One region of the Arthrobacter sp. CAN_A6 genome, then DNA from elsewhere that is predicted to be linked to it. Evidence: riboswitches for the same ligand, from Rfam matches in the RefSeq annotation. Region 1 holds a riboswitch; each other region holds the start of a gene.
The links. Region 1 has a riboswitch for cyclic di-AMP ahead of IWX75_RS09775 (LysM peptidoglycan-binding domain-containing protein). Riboswitches for the same ligand answer to the same signal wherever they lie in the genome.
Positions count from the first base shown of each region.

Region 2: linked by a shared signal. The riboswitch ahead of IWX75_RS17305 (LysM peptidoglycan-binding domain-containing protein) and the one ahead of IWX75_RS09775 (LysM peptidoglycan-binding domain-containing protein) in region 1 are both predicted to bind cyclic di-AMP.
Region 3: linked by a shared signal. The riboswitch ahead of IWX75_RS00220 (LysM peptidoglycan-binding domain-containing protein) and the one ahead of IWX75_RS09775 (LysM peptidoglycan-binding domain-containing protein) in region 1 are both predicted to bind cyclic di-AMP.

Region 1 is NZ_JADOUV010000005.1:15,326-18,553, forward strand. Features, by position in the region: gene rnc (ribonuclease III) at 1-318, shown strand, start outside; gene mutM (bifunctional DNA-formamidopyrimidine glycosylase/DNA-(apurinic or apyrimidinic site) lyase) at 325-1,296, shown strand; cyclic di-AMP (ydaO/yuaA leader) riboswitch at 1,460-1,669, shown strand; gene IWX75_RS09775 (LysM peptidoglycan-binding domain-containing protein) at 1,673-2,509, shown strand; gene IWX75_RS09780 (NAD-dependent epimerase/dehydratase family protein) at 2,626-3,228, opposite strand, start outside.
Region 2 is NZ_JADOUV010000032.1:2,473-5,700, forward strand. Features, by position in the region: partial or broken gene IWX75_RS17285 (cation transporter) at 1-166, opposite strand, end outside; gene IWX75_RS17295 (heavy-metal-associated domain-containing protein) at 241-456, opposite strand; gene IWX75_RS17300 (metal-sensitive transcriptional regulator) at 521-841, opposite strand; cyclic di-AMP (ydaO/yuaA leader) riboswitch at 1,110-1,309, shown strand; gene IWX75_RS17305 (LysM peptidoglycan-binding domain-containing protein) at 1,314-2,201, shown strand; gene IWX75_RS17825 (hypothetical protein) at 2,325-2,447, opposite strand; gene IWX75_RS17310 (class F sortase) at 2,688-3,228, opposite strand, start outside.
Region 3 is NZ_JADOUV010000001.1:40,720-43,947, forward strand. Features, by position in the region: gene IWX75_RS00210 (MarR family winged helix-turn-helix transcriptional regulator) at 1-20, opposite strand, end outside; gene IWX75_RS00215 (hypothetical protein) at 48-320, shown strand; gene IWX75_RS00220 (LysM peptidoglycan-binding domain-containing protein) at 648-1,523, opposite strand; cyclic di-AMP (ydaO/yuaA leader) riboswitch at 1,530-1,708, opposite strand; gene IWX75_RS00225 (globin domain-containing protein) at 2,041-3,228, opposite strand, start outside.

The sequences.
Region 1 (3,228 bases):
CACGGCATCGAGACTGCACGGGCCATGGTGATGAGGCTCATCGCGCCACTGCTGCAGGACTCGGACGTGCTCGGCGAAGGCACCGACTGGAAGACACGGATCCAGGAACTCGCGGCCGCGAGACGGCTCGGCGTCATCGACTACCGGGTGACAGGCACCGGGCCCGATCACGCGCGTTCCTTCGAGGCGCTGCTGGTGATCGGCGGCACGCCCTACGGTGCGGGGACCGGCAACTCGAAGAAGGAAGCCGAACAGGCTGCGGCGGAGGCGTCCCTCACCATGCTCCTCGGATCCACGAGCCTCGCCGACAGCAAGTAGGCCGGTTTGCCTGAGCTGCCCGAAGTCGAGGTGGTCCGGCGCGGCCTCGCCCGCTGGGTGACGGGGCGGAGAATCGACGACGTCGAGGTTCTCGACCCTCGGTCACTGAGGCGCCACGCGCTGGGGCCGGAGGATTTCCGGAGCAACCTCGCCGGCTACCGGGTCACCGATGTGGTCCGCCGCGGGAAATTCCTCTGGATGCCCCTGGGCGAACCCTCGCCGGACGCCGAGCCGGTGAACGGCGGATCACCGGTGGCACTCATGGCGCACCTCGGCATGAGCGGCCAGCTGCTCATCGAGGACCCCGGCGCGCCTGACGAAAAACATCTCAAGGTACGGCTCAGTCTGTGCACCGCCACGGACGACGACGGCAAAAGCCTGCCGGGCGAATTGCGCTTCATCGACCAGCGCATCTTCGGCGGGATGTTCGTCACGTCCCTGCAGCCCACCGCCGACGGCAAAGCCGGTGGACGAGGGAGCAGCGGACTTCCCCTGATCCCCCGGGAAGCTGCCCATATCGCCCGGGATCCTCTGGACCCTGCCTTCTCCTTCGAGAACTTCTTCGCGCGCGTCCGCGTCCGCCGGTCGGGAATCAAGAGAGCACTGCTCGACCAGGGGCTGATCTCCGGGATCGGCAACATCTACGCCGACGAAGCCCTGTGGGCGGCGAAGCTGCACTATGCGCGCGCCACCGACACGCTCCGCAGATCCGAGGCCCTCCGGCTCGTGAACGCCTGCCGGGACGTCATGACCCGCGCGCTCGACGCCGGAGGCACCAGCTTCGACTCCCTCTACGTCAACGTCAACGGAGCTTCCGGGTATTTCGAACGCTCCCTCGAGGCCTATGGGCGGACGGGTCGGCCCTGCCGGCGGTGTGCGCTCACAGGTAGGAAGTCACTGATCAGGCGGGACACCTTCATGAACCGTTCTTCTTTCAGCTGCCCCCGTTGCCAGCCGAAACCGCGCCCCCGCGCGTGAACTGACGGGTGAATCTGTGGCACAAGTTGCGCCGAACTTGAGGTAATCCGCGGGCATCCTGCGGGTTTCCGCAAGCCCTCAAACACTGCTGTGATCCAAATGTGACAATACCGTGTTCATTGGGTAATCTTTAGAGCGCGCCGGTCCAGAGGGACTGGTGCCCTTGGTCAGACTGCCTAACCCTGTCGGTGACCGAAGGAACCGTTCGTACACATCCGACAGGGGCGGGGGAACCGATAGCGGGCTTTCTCTGGAAAGCCCTAGGGGTAAAGACGCAGACGGAACACATCCACATGGGATGCGTTCCGAGACTTGTGTCCGGGTGTCCCACCCGAACCCGACAGCTAACTTCGTAGGCATTGGGAGAGGCACATCCATGTCCAAGAATCGTCATGTCGCGCGCCACAGGGCAACCCCCGAGCGCACCAACCACTTCAAATCCGCAACGCGTGCGGTATCAGCAGCAGGTCGCCCCGCAGCTGTAGTAGTCGCAGCTTCGGGCATCCTGCTCGGCGCAGCGCTTCCCGCTTCGGCTAGCGCAGTTGCCCCAGCAGCCCAGGCTGCAGCAGCAGGCTCCTACACCGTCCAGTCGGGTGACACCCTCGGAAGCATTGCTTCGGCTCACGGTGTCAGCCTCAGCGCAGTCTTCGCGGCCAACGGCCTCAACGGCTCGTCGGTCATCTACCCGGGCCAGAGCATCGCCCTCTCGGGCGGCGCAGCAGTTGCTGCAGCACCCCAGGCACAGGCCGCAGCATTCACTGCTCCCGCCGCCGTAGCCGCTCCCGCCGCGGCTCCTGCCATGAACTTCGCCGCTGCGAACACCGGCGTCTCGCTCCAGTCGGGCGGTATCACCCCGATCGGCGCAGCTTCGACGGCACCTGCGAGCTCGAAAGCAGCCACCATCGCTGCAGCAGCAAAGGCTCAGCTCGGCGTCTACCAGGACTGCACGATGCTTGTTACCAACTCGCTCAAGGCCGCCGGGATCAACTTCCACGACTGGCCAGCTGGCTACCTCAGCCTTGGAACCCAGGTGAGTGCTGCCGCAGCAGTACCGGGTGACCTCATCTACTACACCAACGGTGGCGCGGGAGTACCTCACATCGCCGTCTACATCGGGGGCGGTCAGGCCGTCCACGGTGGATTCAACGGCAACCAGACCGTTGTAGCACCGGCCGAGCTCGGCTCCGGTGGCGTCTACATCCGCGTGAGCTAGCATTACCTCTCGGGCTTCGGCTCTCCCAGTGGGACATTGATAAGGACCGGCAGATTCGTCTGCTGGTCCTTATCGTTTAATATGCTGCCCGTGAGGGCTTCTGCAACCGGCTGCGCTCAGCGCCGGTAGAACTCCTCGAGCTTCCGCAGGCCCTGGTCGATGGAGACCGCAGGCCGCCAATCGAGCAGTGCCCGGGTCTCGCGTTGGTCGAACCAGTGGGCGGTGGACAGTTGCTCGGCGAGGAACCGGGTCATGGGAGGTTCGTCGGTTGCCCCTGCAGCGGTCCACACCCGTTCGACGACGGAACCGGAGGTCCGAGCGAGCGCGCCGGGGACATTCCATCGAGGTGGTTCCACGCCTCCGGCTCGGCACATTCCGGCGATCAGCTCACCGACGGGACGCGGCTCACCGTTGGTGACCACCACCGCGCGGCCCTGCATGGAGTCGATCCTTCGGAGGCATGCGACGATTGCCGACGCCGCGTTGTCCACATACGTGGTGTCGATCAGCGCAGTACCGCCGGCAACGGTCGGCAGGCGCCCCGCCCGGGCGCGAGCGATGACCCGCTCCACGAGCTGGGTATCACCGGGACCCCACACGATGTGCGGACGCACCGCTGCGACCCGAAACTCCGGAGCGGACATTCCGAGCGCAAGCAGCTCCGCAAGCGCCTTCGACCGGGCATACTCACCGCGCGCTGTGGCAGGCTTGGCCGTCGT
Region 2 (3,228 bases), on a different contig from region 1:
TCGTGACTTTCGCCGATTTCAGGGGCAGGTTCACCGCAGCCTAGACACCCTCGATTTTTCCGAGCTTCCGCTCGACCCGTCCCACACAGGACGCACAGGTCATGCCCTCGATGTCGAGATCAATGACCTGACCGGCGCTCTTGTCCAGGGTCGTGCCGGTGCTCATACGGAAAGCTCCTTAGCAAATATTGACCAGAAAATAGTCATCAGATTCTGGGCCGGGCACCGGCCATCCTGGGGCTAGGCGTCGACGACGGTGTACCCGGCGGTTTCGACCGCCTTGCGGAGCTCTGCCGGATCGGGTTCGGTTTCAGCGGTGACGTCGGCGGTGGATACCCCGCCGGCATTGAGCTGCACATCGACTTTCTCGACGCCGGGAACCTCCGAGAGTTCCTCCAGAACGGAGGAAACGCAGTGCCCACAGGTCATACCGGAGATTTTGATGGTGGTTTGCATGAGCAATTTCCTTCGACGTGATGTGGGTGGGAGGGAAGGGGTACCGGTGCCGGGCGGGTGGGCGTTAGCGCAGCAGGCGACTGATGGCGTCGGTTGCTTCCTTGACTTTTCCATCGACAGCCGTCGGATCACCGGTCGCTGTGGCTTCGTGCGCCGCGCCGACGACGCAGTGCTGAATGTGTTCCTGCAGCAGGCCGATACTCACCGCGTGCAAGGCCTTATTGATGGCGGCGACCTGGGTCAGGATGTCGATGCAGTACTGGTCCTCATCGACCATGCGGGCAATACCGCGCACCTGACCCTCGATGCGCTTGAGCCGACGCAGGTAGGCGTCCTTGTCGGCGGTATAGCCCCGCTCAACCGCGGCTTCTGTTTCGGTGGTCATGGTGGTCCCCTTTCAACAGAGTAAATATTTACCCCCCGGGGGTACGGATCGCAAGAGGTTTCCCCCACCTCTCCATCATCGTTCATTCCCACCTCCTGAGCATCACGCCGGGTACCAATGACTCTTCGGTCCCCGATTTAAGACGTTTTTACGAGCACCCTCAGTGGTGGTGCTGGTGCTGGTGTGAGTGCTGTTACTTGAACGTGACATTTTATACGGCGGAGGGGTATTCTCGTCGAATGTTCTCAGCACCAGCTGGAACACTCCCGGGCAGAATGCCGAGTCCTGCCACTGACCGGGGTCCGTCTGCATTCCAGGTGGCAGGAACGGGGGAACCACGTTTCCACCGGACCACTTAGTGGTCCTTGGGGTTAAGTCGTTTCGTTCTCACTCGTTGTGAGTGCGAACCGGCCGGGTGTCTCCCATCCGAATCCGACAGCTCACCCCGCAGGCATTGGGAGAGGCAAAAAACATGTTCCGTACGTCCATTTCCGCGCGCCACCGCGCCACCCCCATCCACTCCATCGTCCTCGCGGGACTGGCCTATACGGCCAAGACCAACGCGGTAAACGTCGGCAAGCCGGCCATGATCGTCGCGGCCACCGGCGGTCTCGTGCTCGCTTCAGGAGCAGCAGCCCAGGCCGGCACTTACATCGACACCACGGCCGCAGCCCCGGCGCCGGCCCCCGTCACCGCAGCTCCCGCTGCAGCAGCGGGCACCCACACCGTCGTCGCCGGCGACACCTTGGGTGCTATCTCTGCTCGTTATGGCGTGGCACTGAATACGGTCCTGGCGCAGAACAACCTGTCCTACGCATCCGTGATCTACCCGGGACAGCAAATCAAAGTCTCCGGTAGCGCCTTCGTCGCCGCCCCCGCAGCAGTGAGCCCCGCAGTGGTCCCTGCAGCAGCACCGGCAACCCAGGTGTCCTTCACCGTTCCCGCCCCGGCAGCTGCACCGGCACAGTCCGGGATTTCCTTCGCCTCCAGCACCATCACCCCCGTAGCCACCTCGGCCCCCGCTGCCAGCGGCGTCAATGCGGCAATCCTCGCCTCGGCTTACGCCCAGCTCGGTGCCATTCAGGACTGCACTGTTTTGGGTGAGCAGGCGCTGAAGGCCGCCGGTATCAGCGGAGTCGGGGATGAATCCCCGGCCGGTCTGATGGAATTCGCCACCCCGGTCTCGAACCCCCAGCCAGGCGACTTCATCTACTACGCCGACGGCGGCGCCGGTGTTCCGCACAACGCCATTTACATCGGAGACGGCAAGGCAATCCACAGCGGCTTCAACGGCAACCAGACTGTCATCAACAGCGCTGACATCGGATCAGGACCTTCCTACTACCGCGTCAACGGCTAACCCGCCGTAAGCTGTAAGCGGCAGGCGTCCTGAACGGTGGGCGCCTGCCGCTTTTTTCTGCCCAAAACCAGGAGAAAATCCCTGAACGCAGTATTTGTTAGTGCCAATCCGTGGACATCGATGTCAGGCAGTCCACAATGACGCCCACCAGGGACCGGGCAGCGCGGTCGAGGGCAGGGACGCCGTCGCTTTCACCGCGTGCAGGCAATGCAGTGCCAGCTCACGGACGGCCACATCAGACCGCATCGACTCCCCATGGGAGCCCGCCTGTCCTGTGACTTCCCGGATCACCTTCGCAGGAAAGTCCTGAAGGTGCTCCTGCGGAAGAATCGATGGCACCTACCCGACCCGGGGTGGGTGCCACACCCATATCCGGCGCCAACCACCACCAGTCAGCCACAGCCAGCCACTACCGCCACTACCGGTGCGCCTGGCCGTTCCACAAGGCAATCCCTGACCGCGGCAGCGTCTATTGGATTCGCAGTTTTAGGTGACTAGTTTTGCGTAGACGACGTAGTTGTCGTCGAATTCGCCGGTGTCGGGGTCGTAGCCGTCGCAGGTGATTAGGCGTAGTTCTGATCCTTCGGTGTTGCCGTAGACCGTTTGGGTTGGAAACTGGTCTTTGGGGTATTGCTCGCCGTGGTCGAAGATGAAGGTTGCTGTGGTGCCGTCTTTGCGGGTGACGTTGATAGTGTCGCCGGCTTTGAGGCTGCGCAGGTCCGCGAAAACCCCTGGGCCTGCGTCGGTGGCGTTGACGTGGCCGAGCAGGACAGCTGGTCCGCGTTCCCCGGGGGTGGGGGAGTCGTTGTACCAGCTCGCGGGTGCGCCGGGGCCGTCGGGGGGAACCTCGAGTGAGCCGTTGTCGCGCAGCCCGAGGCTGAGGAGTTCTGATCCGGCGCCGATGGAGGGGATGCTGAAGGAAACGGGGGCTGATTCGGGCAGGACGGGGGATTGGGTCGGGGTGGGGGCTGCGGCGACGGGAGTTTTCGGTGCGGGCGGCGCAGTTGTCTGCGTAGGGGCTGGGACC
Region 3 (3,228 bases), on a different contig from region 1:
AAAGAGCCCGGCTCCACCATGTTCTCTTCCCGTCGATAGGCGTCCCCATGATCACCAGACTCACACCGTCGGAATCGTTTCCCGAGGATCTCACGTCGCTCGACCTTCCCGAGGTGGAGGTCCTCAACAGCAAGATTCAGCGCGAGTTATCTCATGAGTACGGGCACGATGGTCAGGCTAATCCGGAAACGGAATTCCGCGACGAGGAAGTGACCGAGGAACTTGATCACCGCGACGCCGCGGAGACCGCTGAGACCGCGGAATCAGCAGAGGGCACATCACCCTTGAGTGCTGCTCTCCGGCTCGCTCGCCCCCAGTAAGGTCTTCGTGGGGCTCGCCTTCTGGCTGTCACTGACAAGGTCAACGCCCCGGCCCTCGGAGACTACCCCTACTGACCGTTCGATATTCCGCAGCGCGGTGCATGTGCAGAGTCATTTGCGGTGGCATAAACAAAGCCCGCAGAGCTACCATTCGCGATGGTTCATCCACCTGTGGACGGGCGGAGTCCCTAGAATACAGCTCAAGCCGTCCACGTAGGGGTGAAGCATTTTATCGGTCTTCCCAACCAATTCCACGAAAAAGTGCCCGGCCGAGGTTATCCGGCCGGACACTTTTGGGATCGTGCTTTTCAGTTGTGGAGTCGGGCTTTAGGCATTGACACGGTAGTAGGAAGGCCCTGAACCGATGTCGGCGCTGTTCACGACGGTCTGACCGCCATTGAATCCGCTGTGGATCGCCTTGCCGTCTCCGATGTAGACGGCGTTGTGAGGAACACCGGCGCCTCCGTCCTGGTAGTAGATGAAGTCACCCGGCTGAGGATTCGAGACCGGGGTCGCAAATTCCATCAACCCGGCCGGGGACTCATCCCCGACTCCGCCGATACCGGCGGCCTTCAGTGCCTGCTCACCCAGAATGGTGCAGTCCTGGCCTGCTCCCAACTGGGATTGCGCGGAGGCCAGGATGGCTGAGTTGGTGGACGTCGCCGGGATCTCGGTCACTCCCGAGCTGGCCAGCGTCATGGTGGACGCGGCAGCAGTCGGCGCGGCCGGGGCCGTCAACGCCGCCGGGGCTACAGGAGCGGGGGCCGTCAACGCCGCCGGGGCTAGAGCATTGCCGGACCCCGCGACGATGATGCTGTCTCCCGGGTAGATGATCGAGCCGGCGCCCAGTCCGTTTTGCGAGAACACGGTCTGCAGGCCCACTCCATACTGGTTGGCGATCGCATTGAGCGTGTCACCGGGCTGGACCGTGTGGTTCGTGGCGCCGGCAACCGCTTCGGGTGCCGCGCTGGCCGCAGGGGTCGGCACGGGAGTGCTGGCAGCCGCAGCCGCGGCTGGTTCGGCAATGGCAGATGCTTGGGCGGAAGCGCCGACCCCGAGCATCAGCGCAGAGGCTGCCGCGAGGGCAGCAGCGGGACGGCCCACTGCCCCGGCGTGGGAAGTAACGGCTTTCGATACGGATTTCAGCCTGGTGGCGAAAGCTGGGGTGGTGCGGTGGCGCGCTGCATGGAAAATTTCGGACATGTGTTGCTTACCTCTCCCAATGCCTGCGGGGTGAGCTGTCGGATGCGGATGGGAGTCACCCGGCCGGAAGTCATCCAAATAATCTTTTTGATCTGAATGACGTGCGGCTTAACCCCTAGGGCCCTGTGAGGGGACCCGATGATGGTTCCCCCGCCCCTGCCAGATGTACGTTGCAAACGGACCTTGCGATAGTGGCAGAGCTAGGCAATCCATCCAAGGATGCCGCCCCTGATCTCGGGCTGCGGCACAACTTCAACGCTAACCCGCGCTAACTCCGATTGTCACATTATGGTCACGGAAGCATCAGCCGGCTACAGGGGTTGGCGTGGTGTCCCCCGCACGCGCGAGGTGGGTTAAGGTTGCCGCAGGCCCTGCATAAACCGGTGAACCTGATCAACTGGTGAAGTTGCCCTCATCCAGGCGCAACCGAACTCCGACCCTTCAGGTGCCGCCACGTCGACCGGTGTTCCTTCGGCGTGCTGGGTTGGTCACGGATTTTTTGGTTGCGTTGGTCCAGCTATTGGAAGTCGGCGAGCCATAGGTCGGGGCCGAACACTTCATACTGGATGTCTTTGGCTGGTATGCCGCGGGCGATGAGGGCGCTGCGGACGGCCTGCATGAAGACCAGGGGGCCGCACAGGTAGTATTCCGCGCCGGCCGGAAGATCAACGGTACTGACGTCCATGAAGCCCACCAACTCATCCTCTGCTACCAGAGTCGGCTTCGAGGGTTCCACGAACCAGGTGATCATGGACGCATCGGGGAGCTTCGCCAGGTCGGATTGGACCTGCCCGCGCAGTGCGAAGGTGTCGGCAGAGTTATCGGCATGAAGCAGCATCACCTTGCGCTGCGAGCCGGACTGCACGAGGTGGGAAAGCATGCCGGCCATGGGAGTGATGCCGATACCAGCACTGGCGAAGACCATCGGCCGGTCTGTGTACGCCACGACGACGTCACCGGAGGGCACGGAGAGGACTACCTCGTCGCCGACGTTCACGCTCGAGTGAAGCAGATTGGACACCTCCCCATCGGGGGTGGGCAGGCCATGGACGCGTTTGACCGAGAACTGGCGGTGGTGACCGTCGTCGGCGCGGGTCAGGCTGTACTGGCGCGGCTGGTGCACACCGTCGGGCATGAGCACCTTCAGGGTGACGTACTGCCCGGGTAGGGATGGTTTGACGTCGCGTTCATCGGTGCGTTCAACCACGAACGTGACGACGTCGTCGGTTTCCTGGATTTTCTCGACGACGCGCCAGGTCCGCCAGATGGTGTCAGGGGAAAGGTTGAGCGCTCCGTACATTGCTCGTTCCTGGTTGATCAGGACGTTGGCCATCAGCCAGTAGACCTCATCCCAGGCCACAGCGACGTCTTCCGTGACGGCATCTCCGAGGACGTCGACGATCGCCCACATCAGGTGGTCATGGACGATCTGGTATTGGTCCGGGCGTAATCCCAGCGACACGTGTTTGTGGGAGATGCGGGCCAGTAGGTGATCAGGCATCTCGTCGGGTTTGTTGATCAGGTATCCGGCGAAGGCCGCCACGGAACCGGCCAGGGCCTGCTGCTGACGCCCATCGGCCTGGTTCCCCCGGTTGAAGAGGCCGTCCATCAGTTCGGGTCGTTCAGCGAACATGTGGGCGTAGAAGCGCTGGGCGATTTCCTTGATGTTCTCACCCACGACGGGCAGCGTGGCCTGGATGACTGG